DNA from 2 places in the Sphaerotilus microaerophilus genome. Region 1 is predicted to be linked to the other one. Evidence: predicted binding sites of a transcription regulator. Region 1 holds the regulator's gene; the other holds the start of a gene.
The links. The regulator FNR, encoded in region 1, switches genes on or off when oxygen is low (the NO sensors DNR and NnrR bind a similar motif). The targets are predictions, from matches to a motif close to TTGATNNNNATCAA.
Positions count from the first base shown of each region.

Region 2: NGK70_RS23335 (chaperone NapD) is a predicted target of FNR. The motif match lies at 2,055-2,068, and genes of this name have one in related genera.

Region 1 covers NZ_AP025730.1:2,473,614-2,489,263, reverse strand. The annotation lists gene NGK70_RS10780 (LysR family transcriptional regulator) at 1-859, opposite strand, end outside; gene NGK70_RS10775 (aldo/keto reductase) at 1,007-2,227, shown strand; gene NGK70_RS10770 (DUF1428 domain-containing protein) at 2,426-2,794, shown strand; gene NGK70_RS10765 (hypothetical protein) at 2,791-3,075, shown strand; gene zapE (cell division protein ZapE) at 3,296-4,396, opposite strand; gene lpdA (dihydrolipoyl dehydrogenase) at 4,504-5,931, opposite strand; gene odhB (2-oxoglutarate dehydrogenase complex dihydrolipoyllysine-residue succinyltransferase) at 6,015-7,277, opposite strand; gene NGK70_RS10745 (2-oxoglutarate dehydrogenase E1 component) at 7,414-10,269, opposite strand; gene NGK70_RS10740 (TIGR03790 family protein) at 10,534-11,727, opposite strand; gene NGK70_RS10735 (IclR family transcriptional regulator) at 11,761-12,531, shown strand; gene fnr (fumarate/nitrate reduction transcriptional regulator Fnr) at 12,657-13,397, opposite strand; gene hemN (oxygen-independent coproporphyrinogen III oxidase) at 13,620-15,005, shown strand; gene NGK70_RS10720 (urease accessory protein UreH domain-containing protein) at 15,015-15,650, shown strand, end outside.
Region 2 covers NZ_AP025730.1:5,415,818-5,420,762, forward strand. The annotation lists gene ahbB (siroheme decarboxylase subunit beta) at 1-237, opposite strand, end outside; gene NGK70_RS23325 (cytochrome D1 domain-containing protein) at 250-1,485, opposite strand; gene NGK70_RS23330 (c-type cytochrome) at 1,500-1,868, opposite strand; gene NGK70_RS23335 (chaperone NapD) at 2,321-2,575, shown strand; gene napA (nitrate reductase catalytic subunit NapA) at 2,577-4,945, shown strand, end outside.

The sequences.
Region 1 (15,650 bases):
GAGCCACCGCCAGGTCGATGAAGGCCCGTGCCCGCGCGGTCAGCGAGGCGCGGCTGCCGTAGTAGACGAAGTAGCTGTAGGCATCGGCCACGTGGTCGACCAGCAGGGGCACGAGCGCGCCGCTGCGGATGTGCGGCCCCGCTGTCACGCCGGCCAGCTGGCCCAGCACGTGGCCGGCGAGCACGGCGTTGAGCTCCAGGATCTCGTCGTTGGTACAGAGCGCCGGCGCCACCGTCTGCTCCACCTCCGCGCCGTCGACCTTGAAGCGCCAGGGCACGACCTTGCCGGTGCCGCTGTGGCGAAAACCGCTGCAGCGGTGGGCCTGCAGCGCGGCGATGCTCTCGGGCACGCCGTGGCGGCGCAGATAGGCCGGCGCGGCGCAGGTGATGAGCTGCACCGGGAACAGGCGCCGGGCGATCACGCCCTCCTGCGGCGATGGGCCAAGCCGAAAGCCCACCTCCACGCGGTCTTCCAGCTGCACCTCGGGCACGATGCCCGGGTGCGCGTTGCAGAACTCGTCGAGCAGGCGCCACAGCACGCCCTGGAAGGTGGAGCGAGGCCCGACGATGCGCAGCGGCCCGCTGATGGCCTCGCGCGCCTGGCGCACTGCCCGCAGCGCGCGCTGCAGCCCTAGCAGCGAAGGCTGGGCCTCTTCCAGGAAGCGCCGGCCCTCGTCGGTCAGCGCCATCACCCGCGTGGTGCGGTGGAACAGGCGCACGTCCAGGTGCTGCTCCAGTTGCGCCAGCGCCTGGCTGGCCGCCTGCGGGGTGATGCCCAGCGCGCCCGCGGTCCGGCGCAGGCTGCCCAGCTCGGCGGCCTTGACGAAGACGGTGATGGCGCGCAACTCGTTGATGGCGATGGCGCATTCTGCCGGGGCGGATTGTCCGCAGTAGCTTGCCTATCCATCAAGCAATCCGGCGCTAGCGGCATGCGAATGTCTTCCCTAGAGTGGGCTCAGGCGAGGCGCCCATGTCTCGTTCCCGCACTGCCCGACTGGACCAACCCCATGCCCGCCCACCACCGCCCCGCGTCGTCCGACCCTCACTCAACTGCCCTGCCGCGCCGCCAGTGGCTGGCCGCAGCCGCCACGCTGGGCATCGCACCCTGGCTGCTGTCGGCCTGCGCCAGCCAAGCCCCCGCGGGTTCGGCCCCGGCCGCGACGCCTGCCACGGATGCCAACCCAGCCCGGCGCCGCCTCGGCCCGCTGGAGGTCTTCCCAGTCGGGCTGGGCTGCCAGTGGCGGCCCTCGGCCGCGCCTGGCATCCTCATCGACTCCTACAGCAGCCGCTTCGACCGGCCGGCCGCCATCGCGCTGATCCGCCGCGCGGTGGAGCGCGGTGTGACGCTGATCGACACGGCCGAGGCCTACGGCCCCTTCCTGTCCGAGGACATCGTGGGCGAAGCCCTGCAAGGCGGCCGGCGCGAGCGGGTGACGCTGGCCACCAAGTTCGGCTTCGACATCGACCCCGCCACCGGCCAGCGCCTGCCCGGCGGCCTGAACAGCCGGCCCGCCCACATCCGCGAGGTGGTGCAAGCCCAGCTCCGGCGCCTGCGCACCGACCACATCGACCTGCTCTACCAGCACCGCGTCGACCCGCAGGTGCCCATCGAGGACGTGGCCGGCGCCGTCAAGGACCTGATCGCGCAGGGCAAGGTGCGCCAGTTCGGCCTGTCCGAGCCCGGCGTGCAGGCCATCCGCCGCGCCCATGCGGTGCAGCCGCTGGCGGCCATCCAGAACGAATACAACCTGTACTGGCGTGGCCCCGAGGCGCAGGTGCTGCCGCTGTGCGAGGAGCTGGGCATCGGCTTCGTCTGCTGGAGCCCGCTGGCCATGGGTGTGCTCACCGGCAGCGTGCCGGCCACGCGCCGCTTCGACACCGCGCCCGACCTGGACTTCCGCGCCCTGGTGCCGCGCTACGCGCCTGATGCCCTGGCCGCCAACATGGCCCTGGTCGACCTGGTGCGCACCTGGGCCCGGCGCAAGAACGCCACGCCCGCGCAACTCTCGCTGGCCTGGCTGATGGCCCAGAAGCCCTTCATCGTGCCCATCCCCGGCACGACCAACGTGGCGCACATGGAAGAGAACCTGGGCGCCGCCACGCTGCGCTTCAGTGCCGACGAACTGCGCAAGCTGAACACCGCGGTGGCGGCGATTCCCGTGCGTGGGGCGCGGCTGCCGGAGATGGTGATGCGGATGTCGGGGGTGGAGGCGCCGGTGCGGCGCTGACCCCCGAACGCCGCCATCCTGACGAGAACGGTGCATCCCAGGTCGGTGAACAGGCTGGCTGGGCACAAAGGCTCCGCGCGTGCCCTTCCCCTCCTACCGGAAAGGCCATGTCGATCCGGTTTACTGTCGTTCGTCGATGGGATACGAGGCGCCCTCAGACAGAACGCGCCGACCGGTCGACCCCAACGGAGTGAAGACATGACCTACATCGATGGTTTCGTGATCGCGGTACCCACCGCCAACAAGCAGAAGTTCATTGAGCACGCGCGCCACTTCGACTCGCTGTTCATCGAGCTGGGCGCCCTTCGTGTGATCGAGGGTTGGGGCGACGACGTCCCCGACGGCAAGGTCACCGACTTCCGCCGTGCAGTCCAGGCCACGGCCGAGGAGACAGTGGCCTTCTCGTGGGTCGAATGGCCGGACAAGGCCACACGTGACGCCGGCATGAAGAAGATGATGGAAGACCCGCGCATGGATCCGTCCACACCCGGCAACCCGCCCATGCCCTTCGACGGCAAGCGCATGATCTTCGGCGGCTTCGAACCGGTGGTCGAAGTGAAGGCTTGAGCGGTCGGGGCGACGCCGCCCCTGGACGTGCCACGCGTCACGAGGCGCCGCAGGCGGCGCAGTTCTCCGGCGGCGCGGGGCTGGACTACATGGCGCAGTACGGCATCCGGGCGGACACCTTCGGGCGCATCTCGGTCGAGGTACGCCTGCACCCCGCGCGCAACCCGCTGGCGGTGTTCCGCCAGACGTTGACGCTCGAGGAGGTGATGGCCAGCCCGCCCGTCTTCGGCCCGCTGACGCGATTCCAGTGCTGCCCGAGTCCGCCCAGCAGGGAGGAGTGAAACAGCATCACCCAGACGATGGCGATGCTGCGCAGCAGGTTCAGCCCGGGCAGTCGATCGGCGCGGTTCATGAGGCACCCGATGCGGATCGCCGTCGATGGCTCGTGGCCCGAGCGGTGGCCGAGGGCGATTCACCGGGCCCCACCGTCGCCGCCCGACAGATGCCATGCCATCGTGGATCTGCGATCCATGCGGTGACAGGGCGGCGGGGCCGTGCGCCTCAGGTCAGCGAGGTATCCACCTCCCGCCGCTCCAGCGCCAGGTACTCGGCGCTGCGCATCTCGTTCAGACGCGAGACGGTGCGGGGGAATTCGTGGGCCAGCGGGCCTTCAGTGTAGAGCTCCTCGGCCGGGACGGCCGCGGAGACAATGAGCTTGACGCGGCGGTCGTAGAACACGTCCACCAGCCAAGTGAAGCGGCGCGCCTCGGAAGCGAGCTTGGGCGGCATCTGTGGAACGCTGGAGAGCAGCACGGTCTCGAACTGGGTGGCGATTTCCAGGTAGTCGTTCTGCGAGCGGGGGCCGCCGCAAAGCTCCTTGAAATCGAACCAGACCGTGCTGCCGGCCTTGCGGCGCGCCCGGATCTCGCGGTGCTCGATGCGCATCAGCGGCTCTTCGTCCTGCACCGCAGCCAGCTCCTCGAAGGCGCGCTGCATCGCGGCGTCGGCCTGCGCGCCGAGCGGACAGTGGTAGAGCTCGACCTGCTCCAGCGTGCGGCGGCGGTAGTCGGTTCCGTTGTCGACGTTGGCGACTTCCAGCTTGGCCTTGAGCAGCTCGATGGCCGGCAGGATCCGGTCGCGGTGCAGGCCGTTGGGGTAGAGACCGTCGGGGTGGAAGTTGGAGGTGGTGACGATGGAGACGCGGTTGGCAAACAGCGCATCCAGCAACCGGTGCAGGATCATCGCGTCGGTCACGTCGGCCACGTGGAATTCGTCGAAGCAGATCAGCCGGTAGCGGCGGGCGATGCGCTTGCCGAGCTCATCCAGTGGGTTGGCCATGCCCTTGAGCTCCTGCAGCTCACGGTGCACCTCGCGCATGAACTCGTGGAAGTGCAGGCGGGTCTTGCGCTGCAGCGGCACGGCCTGGAAGAAGCAGTCCATCAGGAAGCTCTTGCCGCGCCCCACCCCGCCGAACATGTACACGCCACGCGGGATCGGCGGGCGCACCAGCGCCTTGGTCAGCGCGTTGCTGCGGCGCGCCTTGTAGGCGGCCCATTCGTCCTGGCAGCGCTGCAGCATGGCCACCGCGCGCAGCTGGGCCGGGTCGGCGGTGAAGCCTTTTTCGGCCAGGATCTGGTGATAGAGCTCGGTGACGGATGGCATGACCAGAGTGCAGAGGGCAGAAGACAGTCCTGTCTGCCGAAGGATACGAACGAAAAGGGGCGACTCGCGCCGCCCCTGGGGAAGTTCCTGAGCGTCGACGCCGACGATCAGAAATTCAACGTGCGCTTGTCCACGGCCAACGCGGCTTCCTTGGTGCTTTCGCTCAGGGAGGGGTGCGCGTGGCAGATGCGGGCGATGTCCTCGGCGCTGGCCTTGAAGGCCATGGCGACGCAGGCTTCGGCCACCAGCTCGCTGGCGGACGGGCCGATGATGTGCACGCCCAGGATCTCGTCGGTCTTGGCATCGGCCAGGAACTTGACGAAGCCGGTGGTGTCGCCCAGTGCCCGCGCGCGGCCGTTGGCCAGGAAGGGGAACTGGCCGGCCTTGTAGGCCACGCCGTCGGCCTTGAGCTGCTGCTCGGTGCGGCCCACCCAGGCGATCTCGGGCGAGGTGTAGATCACGTAGGGCACCAGCGCCAGGTCCACGTGACCATGCTGGCCAGCGATGCGCTCGGCCACCGCCACGCCTTCTTCCTCGGCCTTGTGCGCCAGCATCGGGCCGCGCACCACGTCACCCACCGCCCAGACGCCGGGCAGGTTGGTGCGGCACTCGTCGTCGACGACGATGGCGCCGCGCTCGTCGAGCTTCAGGCCGACGGCCTCGGGGTTCAGGCCGATGGTGTTGGCGGTGCGGCCGATCGAGACGATCAGCTTGTCCACCGCCAGCTTCTGCTCGCCGCCCTTGGCGTCGGTGTAGCTGACGACCACGCCGTCACCCGACGCGTCCACGCCAGCGATCTTGACGCCGAACTCGAACTTCAGGCCCTGCTTGGTGAAGACCTTGAGCGCCTCCTTGGCCACGCCTTCGTCGGCGGCCATCAGGAAGGCGGGCATGGCTTCCAGCACGGTGACTTCCGCACCCAGGCGGCGCCAGACCGAGCCCATCTCCAGGCCGATCACGCCGGAGCCGATCACACCCAGCTTGGTGGGCACGGCGCCGATGCGCAGGGCGCCGTCGTTGGACAGCACCTTCTCTTCGTCGAAGGCCACGCCCGGCAGCGCGCGGGCATTGGAGCCGGTGGCGATGATGACCTGCTTGGCCGTCAGCGTCTCGTTGGCAGCGCCAGTGACGTTGATCTCGTAGCCACCTTCGACGGCCTTGGCGAAGCTGCCGCGGCCGTGGAAGAAGCTGACCTTGTTCTTCTTGAACAGGTAGAGGATGCCGTCGTTGTTCTGCTTCACGACGCCGTTCTTGCGGGCGACCATCTTCGCCACGTCCATCTGCAGGTTGTCCAGCGAGATGCCGTGCTCGCCGAAGTGCTTGGCGGCGTGCTCGTAGTGCTCGGAGGATTGCAGCAGCGCCTTGGAGGGGATGCAGCCGACGTTGGTGCAGGTGCCGCCGGGCGCGGGGCCGCCCTTGTCGTTCTTCCACTCGTCGACGCAGGCGACGTTGAAGCCGAGTTGCGCGGCACGGATCGCGCCGATGTAGCCGCCGGGGCCGCCGCCGATGACGACGACGTCGAATTGCTTGGACATGGTGTTTCCTGGGATCTTGGAAGAACGCCCCCGGGGCGGGGGCGTTCGTCAGGGGCTGGTGCCGGAGGGCAGGCTCAGCCGGTTCAGATGTTGAACAGCAAACGCGCGGGATCTTCCAGCGCTTCCTTCATCGCCACCAGGCCCAGCACGGCTTCGCGGCCGTCGATGATGCGGTGGTCGTAGGACATCGCGAGGTAGTTGATCGGGCGCACCACGACCTGGCCGTTCTCGACCATCGCGCGGTCCTTGGTGGCGTGCACGCCCAGGATCGCGGACTGCGGCGGGTTGATGATCGGGGTCGAGAGCATCGAGCCGAAGGTGCCGCCGTTGGAGATGGAGAAAGTACCGCCGGTGAGGTCTTCCAGGCCCAGCTTGCCGTCCTTGGCCTTCTGGCCGAACTCGGCGATCTTCTTCTCGATGTCGGCAAAGGACATCTGGTCGGCGTTGCGCAGGATGGGCACCACCAGGCCACGCGGCGAGCCCACCGCGATGCCGATGTCGAAGTAGCCGTGGTAGACGATGTCGTTGCCGTCCACCGAGGCATTCAGGATCGGGAACTTCTTCAGGGCATGCACAGCCGCCTTGACGAAGAAGCTCATGAAGCCGATCTTGACGCCGTGCTCCTTCTCGAACTTGTCCTGGAAGCGCTTGCGCATGTCCATCACCGGGGCCATGTTCACCTCGTTGAAGGTGGTCAGGATGGCGTTGGTGGACTGCGACTGCACCAGGCGCTCGGCGATGCGGGCACGCAGGCGCGACATCGGCACGCGCTGCTCGGGGCGGTCGCTCAGCTTCTGCACGACCGGAGCCGCCACGGCGGGCAGAGGCTTGGCAACCGCTGCGTTCACCGGTGCGGCGACCGGCGCGGCCACGGCAGCGGCAGGCTTGGCACCTGCGGCCAGGGCGTCGCCCTTGGTGACGCGGCCATCCTTGCCGGAGCCGGCCACGTCGGAGGCCTGCAGACCCTTCTCGGCCAGGATCTTGGCAGCGGCGGGCATGGCCACGTCGCCCTTGGAGCCACCGGTGGCCGCCGGTGCGGCAGCGGCCGCCGCGGGAGCGGCAGCAGCCGGGGCGGCGGCGGGCACGGCGGCAGCGCCAGCCTTGCCTTCGGTGTCGATGCGGGCGATCACCTGGTCGCTGACCACGGTGCCGCCGTCAGCGACGACGTGCTCGGCCATCACGCCGGCAGCCGGCGCGGGCACTTCGAGGACAACCTTGTCGGTCTCGATCTCGATCAGGATCTCGTCCATCGCCACGGCTTCGCCGGGCTTCTTCTTCCACTGCAGCAGGGTCGCTTCGGCGACCGATTCGGACAGCTGGGGGACCTTGACTTCTACGATAGCCATGTTGCTTCTCTTGTCTGTTCAGTGCGTCGGTTGGTCGACGCGCCGCGCGTAGCGGCCGCCCACGGGTTCATCCTGGACAAGCCGCACGAGAGCCGGGCCGACGGCGCGCAGCGAGCGCCGGCCCAACCTGGGCGCATCACTTGCTCAGGACAAATCCCTTGAGCTTGCCGTAGGCCTGGTCCAGCAGCGCCTTCTGCTGCTCCTGGTGCAGGTGCGCGTAACCCACCGCCGGCGAGGCCGACGACGGACGGCCGGCGTAACCGAGCTTCTGGCCTTCGACCATGTTCTCGTGGATGTAGTGCTGCACGAAGAACCAGGAACCCTGGTTCTGCGGCTCGTCCTGGCACCACACGATCTCGGTCGCGTTGGGGTACTTCTTCAGCTCGGCGGCGAAGGCCTTGTGCGGGAAGGGATAGAGCTGCTCGACGCGAATCACGGCCACGTCGTTGGACTTCTTCTCCTCGCGCTTCTTGACCAGGTCGTAGTAGACCTTGCCCGAGCAGGCGATCACGCGCTTGACCTTGGCGGCGTCGATCTCCGCCTTCTGCTCGCCGATCACGGTGCGGAACTCGCCCTTGGTGAAGTCGGTCACCGGAGAGGTCGCGTCCTTGTTGCGCAGCAGGGACTTGGGCGTGAAGATCACCAGCGGCTTGCGCAGCGGGCGCACCATCTGGCGGCGCAGCACATGGAAGATCTGGCTGGCCGAGGTCGGCTGCACAATCTGCATGTTGGTGTCGGCGGCCAGCTGCATGAAGCGCTCCAGGCGGGCCGAGCTGTGCTCGGGGCCCTGGCCTTCGTAGCCGTGCGGCAGCATCAGCGTCAGGCCGTTGACGCGGCCCCACTTCACTTCACCCGAAGCGATGAACTGGTCGATCACGACCTGCGCGCCGTTGGCGAAGTCACCGAACTGGGCTTCCCAGATGGTCAGCGTGTTCGGCTCGGCCGAGGCGTAGCCGTACTCGAAGCCCAGCACCGCCTCTTCGGACAGGATGGAGTCGATGACGGTGAACTGCGCCTGGCCGTCGGCCACGTGCTGCAGCGGGATGTAGGTGCCCTCGTCCCACTTCTCGCGCTTCTGGTCATGGATGACCGCATGGCGGTGCGTGAAGGTGCCGCGGCCGCAGTCCTCGCCGGACAGGCGCACCGGGTAACCGGCCGCCACCAGCGAGGCGAAGGCCATGTGCTCGCCCATGCCCCAATCGACGTTGATCTCGCCACGGCCCATCGCAGCGCGATCGTCGTAGACCTTCTTGACCAGCGGGTGCGGATTGACGCTGGCGGGGATCGTGGTCATGTGCTCGGCCAGGCGCTTCCACTCGGTGAGCGGGATTGCGGTGTCGGCGGAGTCGGTCCACTTCTTGCCGAGGAAGGGCTGCCAGTCGACCGCGAACTTGCTCTTGAAGTTGCTCAGCACCGGGTCGACGGTGTGGCGGCCGGCGTCCATGGCGGCACGGAAGGCCTTGACCATGTCGTCACCCAGCGTCTCGCCCATGCCCTGGGCGGACAGCCGGTCGGCGTAGAGCCTGCGCGTGCCAGGGTGCGCGCCGATCTTCTTGTACATCAGCGGCTGGGTCAGCGCGGGGGTGTCCTGCTCGTTGTGGCCCAGCTTGCGGAAGCAGATGATGTCGACCACGACATCCTTCTGGAAGGTCAGGCGGAATTCCAGCGCCAGCTGGGTGGCCAGCACGACGGCCTCCGGGTCGTCGCCGTTCACGTGCAGCACCGGCGACTCGATCATCTTGACGATGTCGGTGCAGTACAGCGTGGAGCGCAGGTCGCGCGGGTCGGAGGTGGTGAAGCCGATCTGGTTGTTGATGATCAGGTGCACCGTGCCGCCGGTGGAGTACCCGCGGGTCTCCGACAGCATCAGCGTTTCCTGGTTCACGCCCTGGCCGCCGAAGGCCGAGTCGCCGTGCACCAGCACCGGCAGCACCTGCAGGCCCTTGGTGTCGCCACGGCGGTCCATGCGCGCACGCACCGAGCCTTCGACCACCGGGTTGACGATTTCCAGGTGCGAGGGGTTGAACGCCAGGCTCAGGTGGACCGGGCCGCCCGCAGTGGCGATGTCGGAGCTGAAGCCCTGGTGGTACTTCACGTCACCGGCAGGCAGGTCTTCCGGCGCGGTGTGGTCGAACTCGGCAAACAGGTCCGCGGGCATCTTGCCCAGGGTGTTGACCAGCACGTTCAGGCGGCCACGGTGGGCCATGCCGATGACGATTTCCTGCACGCCCTTCTCGCCGGCGCGCTGGACCAGCTCGTCCATCGCGGCGATGAAGCTCTCGCCGCCTTCGAGCGAGAAGCGCTTCTGGCCGACGTACTTGGTATGCAGGAAGCGTTCCAGGCCCTCGGCAGCCGTCAGGCGGTCGAGGATGTGCTTCTTCTGTTCGGCGTTGAAGCTCGGCTTGGAGCGGATGCTTTCGAGTTTCTGCTGCCACCAGCGCTTTTGCGTCTGGTCGGTGATGTGCATGAACTCGGCGCCGATCGTGCTGCAGTAGGTCTCCCGCAGCGCCTGCACGATCTCGCGCAGGGTCATGTTCTCGGCCTTGGTGAAGTAGGTGTTCGCCGCCGAGAAGGTGATGTCCATGTCCGACTCGGACAGGTCGTAGAACGCCGGTTCGAGTTCGGGGATCTTGGGACGTTCGGTGCGCTTGAGCGGATCGAGGTCGGCCCAGCGCTGACCGACGTTGCGGTAGGCCGCGATCAGGGACTGAACGTGGACCTGCTTGCGTGCGACCGCCAGATCGGCCGAACTGGCCTTGTTGGCAAAGGCGTTGGCCTTGGCACGCTGCGCAAAGGACTCGATGACCGGCGCGTGCGCGACGTCGCGGGAATCGCTCCCATCGACGGCGGGAACGTTCTGCAGCGCATCGAAGTAGTCGCGCCAGTTGTCGGGCACGGAGCCCGGGTTGTCGAGGTACGCCTCGTACATCTCTTCGACATAAGGCGCATTGCCGCCGAAGAGGTGCGAGTTCGACCTGTGTTGCTGCATCATCTTTCGCTCACCTTGCGTCCCGGTATCCAGGACTCCGATGGGTTGAACAACCTTCCGCGACACGGCTGGACCGGCTAGCGGATTGCGACCCGGCTTGACTGTTGCCAGAGAAGGGGACGGGAAGGACCTACAGAATCAAGACCATGAATTTAGCATTGCCAGGCTTTCACAGGCCTGTCACCGGTCTTTGGCGCGCCGCAAAGGCGACCTGGGAGAAACCCGCAGCAGCGCCAGCCTCGGCGGCGGAAATCCCGCCAAGGAGCCTCAGCGCTGGGCAAACGGGGCGGCCAGCGGCTCGCCGATGAAGACCCCCTGCTGCGGCCACTTCACGCTCTTCCAGTAGGCCTCCAGCACCGTGCTGCCCTGCAGGTAGTGCAGCAGCGCGAGCTGGGGGTGGGGAAACTTCTGCGTGTGGTTGCAGGGCTCGCTGACGCTGCCATAGCTGGCGGTGGCGCCTGCATCGATCCAGGCCAGCGCGCTGGTCTGGCCGCTGCCTCCGCCCAGTTGCCCACCAAAGGAGGTCAGGTGGTCGGCCATGGCGCCCGGCGCCCAGTTCAGGCGATCCAGGCCCGCGAGCGTGGGCAGGCCGGTCTGCACCAGCAACAGGCGGTCCTCGCCCGCCGGCAGGTCCCCTTGCTGTACATGGGTGGCCACTGCGACACCGCGCAGCAGGCTTGGCGGCGGGTACTGGGGCAGCCGGACGCTGCGCGCCGCGTCGCGCGTGACCATGTAATACGCATGCACAGGCGGCGAGCCGCGCAGGCCTAGGCTGCCGTCGGCCGCCATGCCACGCTCGATCAGCGCGTGGGCCGCGTCCACGCTGCCGGCGGCCAGCAACATCGACGGACGCAGGCCCAGGTCCCGCCAGGGCGCACCGCTGGGTGAGTTGAAGTAGCGCGATCCCGTGGCCTTGGCACAGGTGTTCGAGCACAGCCCGGGCTCCAACCCCAGCGACACCGCGGCGGTGATGGACTGGCACTCCACCGCGTAGGGCTGCGCCCACACCAGCGCCAGGCCCTGGACGTCGTCGCCGAAGTGCGCCTCGATGGCCGCGCGCAACTGCGCGCCATCCCCTGCAGACAGGCTCGCCTGGCGCGGCAGCTTCACGCGCAGCACATGCCCGGGCGGGATCTGGCGCCGCTGGACGTAGCGCTCACCCACCTCGACCGAATACGGATCGTCCTGGTTGATCACCACGCCCAAGGTCTTCGAGGTGATGCGCCCGATCGCCCGGGGCACCCTCGTCCACCGCAACACCAGGGGTGCTGCCGAGGCCGCTGCAGCGGAGGCCGCAGGTGCCCGCTCCGTGGCGGGCGGCTCGGTGGCCTCGCCCGCATGAGCGGCCTGCCAGGCCGGCAGCAGCCCACTCGCCAGCGCAGCCAGAGCCGCCAGAGCCACCCGCCCCACCGGCCGGCACAGATATCCACACAGCCAGCTCGACCATCTTCTTTTCGCCATGCGAAAATCCATCATCGACTCAACATCCCCGACATGACGAAAAAGGAAGGCAGCACCCCGACCATCCAGGTCCTGGAGCGCATGTTCACCCTGCTGGATGTGCTGGCGGCACACCAGGACCCGGTGTCCCTGAAGCAGATCAGCGAGCATACCGGCCTGCACCCCTCGACTGCGCACCGGATCCTGAATGACTTGGCGGTGGGCCGCTTCGTGGATCGCCCCGAGGCGGGCAGCTACCGGCTGGGCATGCGCCTGCTGGAGCTGGGCAACCTGGTGAAGGCGCGGCTGGATGTGCGTGACGCCGCGCTCGGGCCGATGCGCGAGCTGCACAAGCTCACCCACCAGCCGGTGAACCTGTCGGTACGGCAGGGCGACGAGATCGTCTACATCGAGCGCACCTACTCCGAGCGCTCAGGCATGCAGGTCGTGCGCGCCGTGGGTGGCCGCGCACCACTGCACCTGACGTCGGTGGGCAAGCTCTTCCTGGCGCACGACGACCCGCAGCGCGTGCGCGCCTACGCCACCCGCACCGGCCTGGCCGGGCACACCCGCAACAGCATCACCGACCCGGCCTTGCTGGATCGCGAACTGGCCCGGGTGCGCCAGACCGACATCGCACGCGACAACGAGGAATTGGAACTCGGCGTGCGCTGCATGGCCGCCGCCATCTACGACGACCAGTCGCGCCTCATCGCCGGCCTGTCCATCTCCGCTCCCGCGGATCGCCTCGAAGAAGGCTGGATGGACCGCCTGCGCGAAACCGCCCGGCAGATCTCCGCCTCACTCGGCTACCGGGCGGAGTAACCCACCCGCTCGGTCAACACCCGTCTTTTCTTTTGCAAGCAGCGACCGCGGATCCGGTTCCGCCGGTCCGGTGGTTGCGCCCCCTTGAGGGGGAGCGGCGTGAGCCGCTGCGGGGGTGGGTCAACTCAAGCGCTGGTGCCGTTCACCACGCGCTGCAGCGCAGACTGCTCGATGATGCGGATGTCGCGCTGCTTCACCTCCAGGATGCCTTCCTCCTGGAATTTCGAGAAGGTTCGGCTGACCGTCTCCAGCTTCAGGCCGAGGTAGCTGCCGATCTCCTCGCGGGTCATGCGCAGCACCAGCGCCGAGGCGGAGAAGCCGCGCGCCTGCAGGCGCTGCGTCAGGTTCAGCAGGAAGGCCGCCAGGCGCTCCTCCGCGCGCATGCTGCCCAGCAGCAGCATCACGCCGTGGTCGCGCACGATCTCGCGGCTCATGATCTTGTGGAACTGGTGCTGCAGCAGCGTGAACTCGCGCGAGAGCGACTCCAGCTGGCCGTAGGGGATCATGCAGACCTGCGAGTCCTCCAGCGCCACGGCGTCACAGGAATGCCGGTCGGTGCTGATGCCATCCAGGCCGATCAACTCACCCGCCATCTGGAAGCCAGTGACCTGCTCGCGGCCGTCGGAGGCCGACACCACGGTCTTGAAGAAGCCGGTGCGCACCGCATAGAGCGCGGCAAAGGGGTCGCCGGCATGGAAGATACTTTCGCCCCGCTTCACGCTGCGCCGCGTGCTGACCATGTCATCGAGCGACAACATCTCGTCGTCTGTCAGCCCCACAGGCAGACACAGTTCGCGGAGGTTGCAGGCGGAACAGGCAACCTTCAGGGCTTCGAGCCGTGACGGCGGTGCGGTTTCTTGCGTCATGTCAGAGATTATCGCACCGAGGCTCGTGCGTAACGCACGCAGCGGACCCCGCGAGGCGGGACCGAGACAGATCAAATCGGGGTCTACCCCGACCCGTCGGCACGATGGTAGATTGAGTTATGTCAATATGGACGCCAGCCATCGGGGCACAGTGCACGAATGGAAGAAATGACCACGGTTGATATGGTGGAGGGCCAGAGTGCGCTCTCACGCCAAGAGGGCATGCCCGTACTCAGCGAAGACCTGCTGCGCCGCATGGACGTGCCCGGGCCGCGCTACACCTCCTACCCCACGGCGGACCGCTTCGTCGAGGCCTTCGGGCCCGACCAGTACGTGCAGGCGCTGACGCAGCGCGCCACCGGCGGCGTGGCTGGCGCGGGCGGCCCGCTGTCGCTCTACCTCCACATCCCCTTTTGCGAGTCGGTCTGCTACTACTGCGCCTGCAACAAGATCGTCACCCGTGACCACGGCCGCGCCGAGGCCTACCTGGCGGCGCTGACGCACGAGCTTGATCTGGTCACCAACGTGATCGGCCGCGAGCAGCCGGTGTCGCAATTGCACTTCGGCGGCGGCACGCCGACCTTCCTCAGCGACGCGGAGCTCTCCGGCCTGATGGCCACCCTGCGCAGCCGGGTGCAGTTGCTGCCCAAGGGCGAGTACTCGATCGAGATCGACCCGCGCACCGTCACGCACGACCGGCTGGCCCACCTCGCCGAACTGGGGTTCAACCGGTTGTCCTTCGGCGTACAGGACTTCGATGCTGACGTTCAGAAGGCCGTGCACCGCATCCAGCCGGCCGAGCAGGTGCATGCGCTGATGGCCTCGGCACGCTCACTGGGCTTCGACTCGATCAACGTCGACCTCATCTACGGCCTGCCAAAACAGACCCCCGAGAGCTTCCAGCGCACGGTGAGCGAAGTGGCTCGGCTGCGCCCGGACCGCATCGCCTTGTACGGCTACGCCCACCTGCCAGCACGCTTCAAGCCGCAGCGGCGCATCCCGATCGAGATCCTGCCCACCGGCGGCGACCGCATCGGCATGCTGTCGCAGGCCATCGCCGGCTTCATCGCCCACGGCTACCAGTACATCGGGATGGACCACTTCGCACTGCCGGAGGATCCGCTCGCGCAGGCCAAGCGCCAGGGCCGCCTGCACCGCAACTTCCAGGGCTACAGCACGCAGCCGGACTGCGATCTGGTGGCGCTGGGCGTGTCGGCGATCAGCCGGGTCGGCCCGACCTACAGCCAGAACGCCAAGACCCTGGACGACTACTACGACGCGCTGCGCCGTGGCGGCCTGCCGGTGGTGCGCGGCCTCGCGCTCAGCCGCGATGACCTGGTGCGCCGCGCGGTGATCATGTCCATCATGTGCCACGGCCGCCTGAGCTACGAGTCGGTGGCGCTGGCGCACCTGATCGACGTGCGCAGCTACTTCGCCGCCGAGATCGAGTCGCTGCAGGAGCACGCCGACGCCGGCCTGCTGAAGCTCGACCAGGACGGCTTCGAGCTGACCTCGCTGGGCTGGTACTTCGTGCGCTACATCGCGATGGTGTTCGACAAGTACGTGCGCGTGGACCGCGCCCGCGAGCGCTTCTCCCGCGTGATCTGAGTTGACCCGATGAGTGCTGCCCTGGTGGTCACGGCCGCCCTGATGGGGGTGGCCGGGGTGCCGCACTGTGCCGGCATGTGCGGCGCCGGCTGTGCCGCTGCCGCCCGGCTGTGCCACCCCGCCAGGCCATCGCGCGCCGTGGCGGGGCTGCTGGTCGGCCGGCTGGTCGCCTACATGGTGGCCGGGATGCTCGCTGCCACGGTGGTGACCGGGCTGCAGACGCTGTCGGAGGGCACCGGTTGGCTGCGCCCCGTCTGGGTCGGCCTGCAGGCCTTCCTGCTGCTGCTGGGGCTGTGGTTGATGCTGCGCGGTCGCCTGCCGCCGAGCATCGAGGCCTGGGCCGAGCAGGTCGGGCGCGGGCGGCGGCCGCAGGACAGCGACCTGCCCCGCAAGGTGCACCTGCCCGGCGAGCTGAAGGCCACGGCGATCGGCCTGCTCTGGCCCGTGCTGCCCTGCGGCCTGCTGCATGCCGCGCTGCTGGTGGCCGCGGTGGCCTCCGGGCCGCTCGACGGCGCACTGGTGATGCTGGCCTTCGGTGCCACGAGCACGCTGGGCCTGCTGCTCGGCCCGGCGATCTGGCTGCGCTGGCTGCCCGCCGCCCTGCGCCGGCACGCCACCGACGCGCAGGGCAACCGCCTGGCCGTG
Region 2 (4,945 bases), 2.9 Mb from region 1:
CAGCCGCTCCAGCGGTACCGCCATCGCGGCCAGCAGCCCGGCACCGCCGGCACCGGCGGCAAAGACCGCGCCGATGCGGCTCAGGCTGCCATCGGCCAGCAGGCGGCGGTAGCCCGCCAGCACCACGTCGGGCTCCACCGCGAGCGAGCGGGCGATCACGTCGAAGGGGTCGCGCAGCAGCGGGAAGTCGTGCTGCCAGGGGTTGAGCAGCGCCAGCCGGAAGCCATCGTGCATCATCACGGCCCCGCCTCAGAAGCCCACGCGCGCGGCGCGGGCGGTGAAAAAGATGCCGCTGGGCGCGTCCAGCGCCAGCTCGCCGACCGGCTCGATGCGCTGGGTGTCGTAGACCGTCACCCGGTTCGCATCGCGCGCGCTGATCCACACCGCCTCGCCGCGCGGCGTGAACTCCATGTGCAGCACGGCCTTGCCCGGCTCGATGGTCCGGACCACGCTGCGGCTGGTCGTGTCGATGACCTGCACGCGGTGGTAGTCGGGCACCGCGAAGTTGACCCAGACCTGGCGGCCGTCCGGCCGCGCGATCACAAACACGGGCTGGCCGGCCACCGGGATGCGGCCCACCTCCTGCCAGCTCTCGGTGTCCACCACCAGCACCTCGTGGCGGCCGATGGCGGGCAGGTAGGCATGCCGCCCGGCCACGGCCCAGCCGCGCAGGTGCGGCATCTTGAACACCGGCAGCGGCTGCTGGCCGCGGCCGTAGCCGCCCAGGATGCGCCGCACCCGGGGCTCGGCGGCCCACAGGTCGACCATCGCCAGGCCGTCCTCGCCGAACAGGCCGGCGATGTAGTGGCGCCCATCGGGCGTGACCAGCGCGTCGTAGGGCTGGCGGCCGATGCCCTCCAGCTTGGTGACCTTCGGCTGGGCGACATCGCTCAGGTCGGCGATCCAGATCGCGTCGGCGTCGAACAGGCTGTAGGCGAAACGCCGCCCCGGCAGGTCGACCAGGCCAACCACGCGGGACAACTGACCAGTGGGCTTGCCGGACTGCTTCACCGGGTCGATGACCGCCGGGAGGTCGGCCACCAGCGCCAGCGTGCGGGCATCGAACACCTTCACGCCGCCGGGCGTGTAGTTCTGCGCCGCCACCAGCGTGCCGTCGGCCGAGATGGCGCCGCCGATCGAGTTGCCGGCCTGCATCACACGGTGGACGATGCGGCGCTCCAGCACATCCACCTTCGTCAGACCGCCGTCGCGGCCGAACACGTAGGCAAAGCGCTGGTCGCGCGAGAACACCACCGAGGCGTGCGAGAGGTCGCCCAGCCCGGTGACCTTGCCGAGCAGGCTGCGCGAGCTGGTGTTGACGATGGCGAGCGTGCCGGTGGCGCGCTCGATCACCACGCCCAGGTCGCCACTGCCCATCAGGGCCGGAGCCGCCGACGGTGCGGCCCCGCTCGGCGCCACCGCGGCACAGCCGCTCCAGGCCAGCGGCAGCGCCAGGCCACCCAGCAGGCAGGCGCGCCGGTTCATCGTGTTCGTCGCGCTCATCGCGCACCCTCCTGCGGGAATCCCGCCACCAGCCGCTCGGCAATCCATTGGGCCTCCGGCTCGCTGAGCATCGTGCGCCAGCCCGGCATCGGCGTGCCCAGGCGGCCCTGGTAGATCGTGATCGCCAGGCCTTCGGTCGACTTGTCGGCCAGCGCCTCGCGCGTCAGCGCCGGGCCCAGGCCGCCGGTGAGCTGCATGCCGTGGCAGGAGCCGCAGTCCTGGCGGACCATGCGCACCAGCGCCTGCCGGCGCGGCGCAGCCGGCTCCGCGGCCGGTGCTTCCTGAGCGACCTGAGCGACCGGTACGGCAGCCTCGCCCGCACCGGCGCCCGCCCCCATCAGCAGAGCCAGGGCCACGCCTGCCATCCGAATCGGCCCGGCCCCTGCGGGTCGGATCCTCCACCTTGCATCCATGTGCTGCCTACTCCGTCATGCCCAGTCGGCGCCCCCGGCTGGCCGGGTGACCGCCCTGTCACGGGCCGCCCCATCGGGCCGTCCCCGCCGCGGTACATCGCGCTGTGGCCATGATTGGCTGCGGCGCCGGACTTTGCGTTGAACTGGTTCAAGAAAGTGCAGGCTACCGCCCCCTCAATAAAGGACGTGCGCGCGTACCGCGCCTGTCGCGCGGCATGCGCGCCCGACGCCGTCCGACGCGGCAAGCGCCCCTGCTTGATCAAGCGCAACCCCATTGCACCCACTCGACATCCGGTCAAAAAACTGAACCGGTTCAAGGATTTCGGGGTTTCCCCCACCTAGGCTCCACCAATTCTTCGTGTTTGCCCCGCTGCGGGCGGACGCAACCCGATCAGGTGCCAGCGATGAACATTTCCAGCCTCGTGGTCGACGCCCGACCCGACTTCCTCGCGCAGGTGCGCCACCAGCTGGGTGCGATCCCCGGTGTGGACGTGCACGCCGCCACGCCCGAGGGCAAGCTGATCGTCACGCTCGAAGCCGATACCAACGACGCCACCACCGACACCTTCTCGCGCATCGGCGCGGTCGAAGGCGTGATGTCGGTGGCCATGGTCTATCACCAGTTCGAACCCGACCAGGACCTGAGCCAGGAGCACTGAGATGGAATTCCCCGTCACCTTCACGCGCCGCGATTTCGTCAAGCACAAGGCGGCCGCCGCTGCCGCCACCGCCGCGGGCGTGGCCTTGCCCGAGGCCTACGCGCAAACGGCCGCGGCCTCCGACGGCATCCGCTGGGACAAGGGCGCCTGCCGCTACTGCGGCACCGGCTGCGGCGTGCTGGTGGGCGTCAAGGACGGGCGCATCGTCGCCACCCAGGGCGACCCGGACGCGCCGGTCAACAAGGGCCTGAACTGCATCAAGGGCTACTTCCTGGCCAAGATCCAGTACGGCCAGGACCGCCTGACCAAGCCGCTTCTGCGCATGAAGGACGGCAAGTTCGACAAGGCCGGCGAGTTCCAGCCGATCAGCTGGGACCAGGCCTTCGACATCATGGCCGAGAAGGTCAAGACCACGCTGAAGGACCCCAACCAGGGCGCGCGCGGCGTGGCGATGTTCGGCTCCGGCCAGTGGACCGTGTTCGAGGGCTATGCCGCCGCCAAGCTCTGGAAGGCCGGCCTGCGCACCAACAGCCTGGACCCGAATGCGCGCCACTGCATGGCCAGCGCCGTGGCCGGCTTCATGCGCACCTTCGGCATCGACGAGCCGATGGGCTGCTATGACGACGCCGAGCACGCCGACGCCTTCGTGCTCTGGGGCTCGAACATGGCCGAGATGCACCCGATCCTCTGGTCGCGCATCACCAACCGGCGCCTGAGCGCCAAGCACGTCAAGCTGCACGTGCTGTCCACCTTCACGCACCGCAGCTGCGAGCTGGCCGACAACGAGTTGATCTTCAAGCCGCAGAGCGACCTGGCGATCCTCAATTACATCTGCAACTACATCATCCAGAACAAGGCGGTCAACGAGGCCTTCGTGAAGAAGAACGTCGGCTTCTTCAAGGGCGTCACCGACATCGGTTACGGCCTGCGCCCCAATCACCCGCTGGAAGTGGCTGCCGGCAACAACGGCTACATGGGTGCGGACGGCAAGCCCAAGGGCGACCCGAACAAGCACACGCCGATCAGCTTCGACGACTTCGCCGCCTTCGTCTCCGAGTACACCCTGGACAAGGCGCACGAGATCTCCGGCGTGCCCAAGGACAAGCTGGAAGCGCTGGCCAAGGCCTACGCCGACCCGAAGACCAAGGTGACGTCCTACTGGACCATGGGCTTCAACCAGCACACCCGGGGCACCTGGGTGAACAACATGATCTACAACGTCCACCTGCTGGTGGGCAAGATCTCCGAGCCTGGCAACAGCCCCTTCTCGCTCACCGGCCAGCCCAGCGCCTGCGGCACCGCGCGCGAGGTCGGCACCTTCGCGCACCGCCTGCCGGCCGACATGGTGGTGACCAACCCGAAGCACCGCGCCGAGAGCGAGAAGCTCTGGAACCTGCCGGCCGGCACGATCCCTGACTGGGTGGGCTACCACGCCGTGCTGCAAAGCCGCATGGCCAAGGACGGCAAGATCGGCTTCCTCTGGACCAGCACGACCAACAACATGCAGGCCGGGCCGAACATCAACCAGGAAACCTATCCTGGCTGGCGCAACCCGAAGTGCTTCACCGTGGTCTCGGACGCCTACCCGACGGTCTCGGCCATGGCCGCCGACCTGATCCTGCCCTGCGCGATGTGGATGGAGAAGGAAGGCATGTTCGGCAACGCCGAGCGCCGCGGCCAGATGTGGCGCCAGCAGGTCAAGGCGCCGGGCGATGCGAAGTCCGACCTGTGGCAGTACATCGAGTTCTCCAAGCGCTTCAAGACCGATGAGGTCTGGCCGGCCGAACTGCTCGACAAGAACCCGCAGTACAAGGGCAAGACGCTCTACGAGGTGCTGTACGCCAACGGCCAGGTGAACAAGTTCGGCCTCGCCGAACTCGCCAAGGTCAACGGCCATGCGATCCCGAACTACAGCAATGCCGAGTCGGAGGCCTTCGGTTTCTACCTGCAGAAGGGCCTGTTCGAGGAGTACGCCAGCTTCGGCCGCGGCCACGCCCACGACCTGGCGGACTTCGACGTCTATCACAAGGTGCGCGGCATGCGCTGGCCGGTGGTGAACGGCAAGGAAACCCTGTGGCGCTTCCGCGAGGGCTATGACCCCTACGTGAAGGCCGGCGAGGGCGTGAAGTTCTACGGCTACCCAGACGGCAAGGCCAAGATCTTCGCCCTGCCCTACCAGCCGGCCGCCGAGATGCCCGACGCCGAGTACGACCTCTGGCTGTGCACCGGCCGCGTGCTGGAGCACTGGCACACCGGCACGATGACGCGCCGCGTGCCCGAGCTGTACAAGGCCTTCCCCGACGCCGTGGTGTGGATGCACCCCAAGGACGCCGAGAAGCGCGGCATGAAGCACGGCGACGCTGTCAAGGC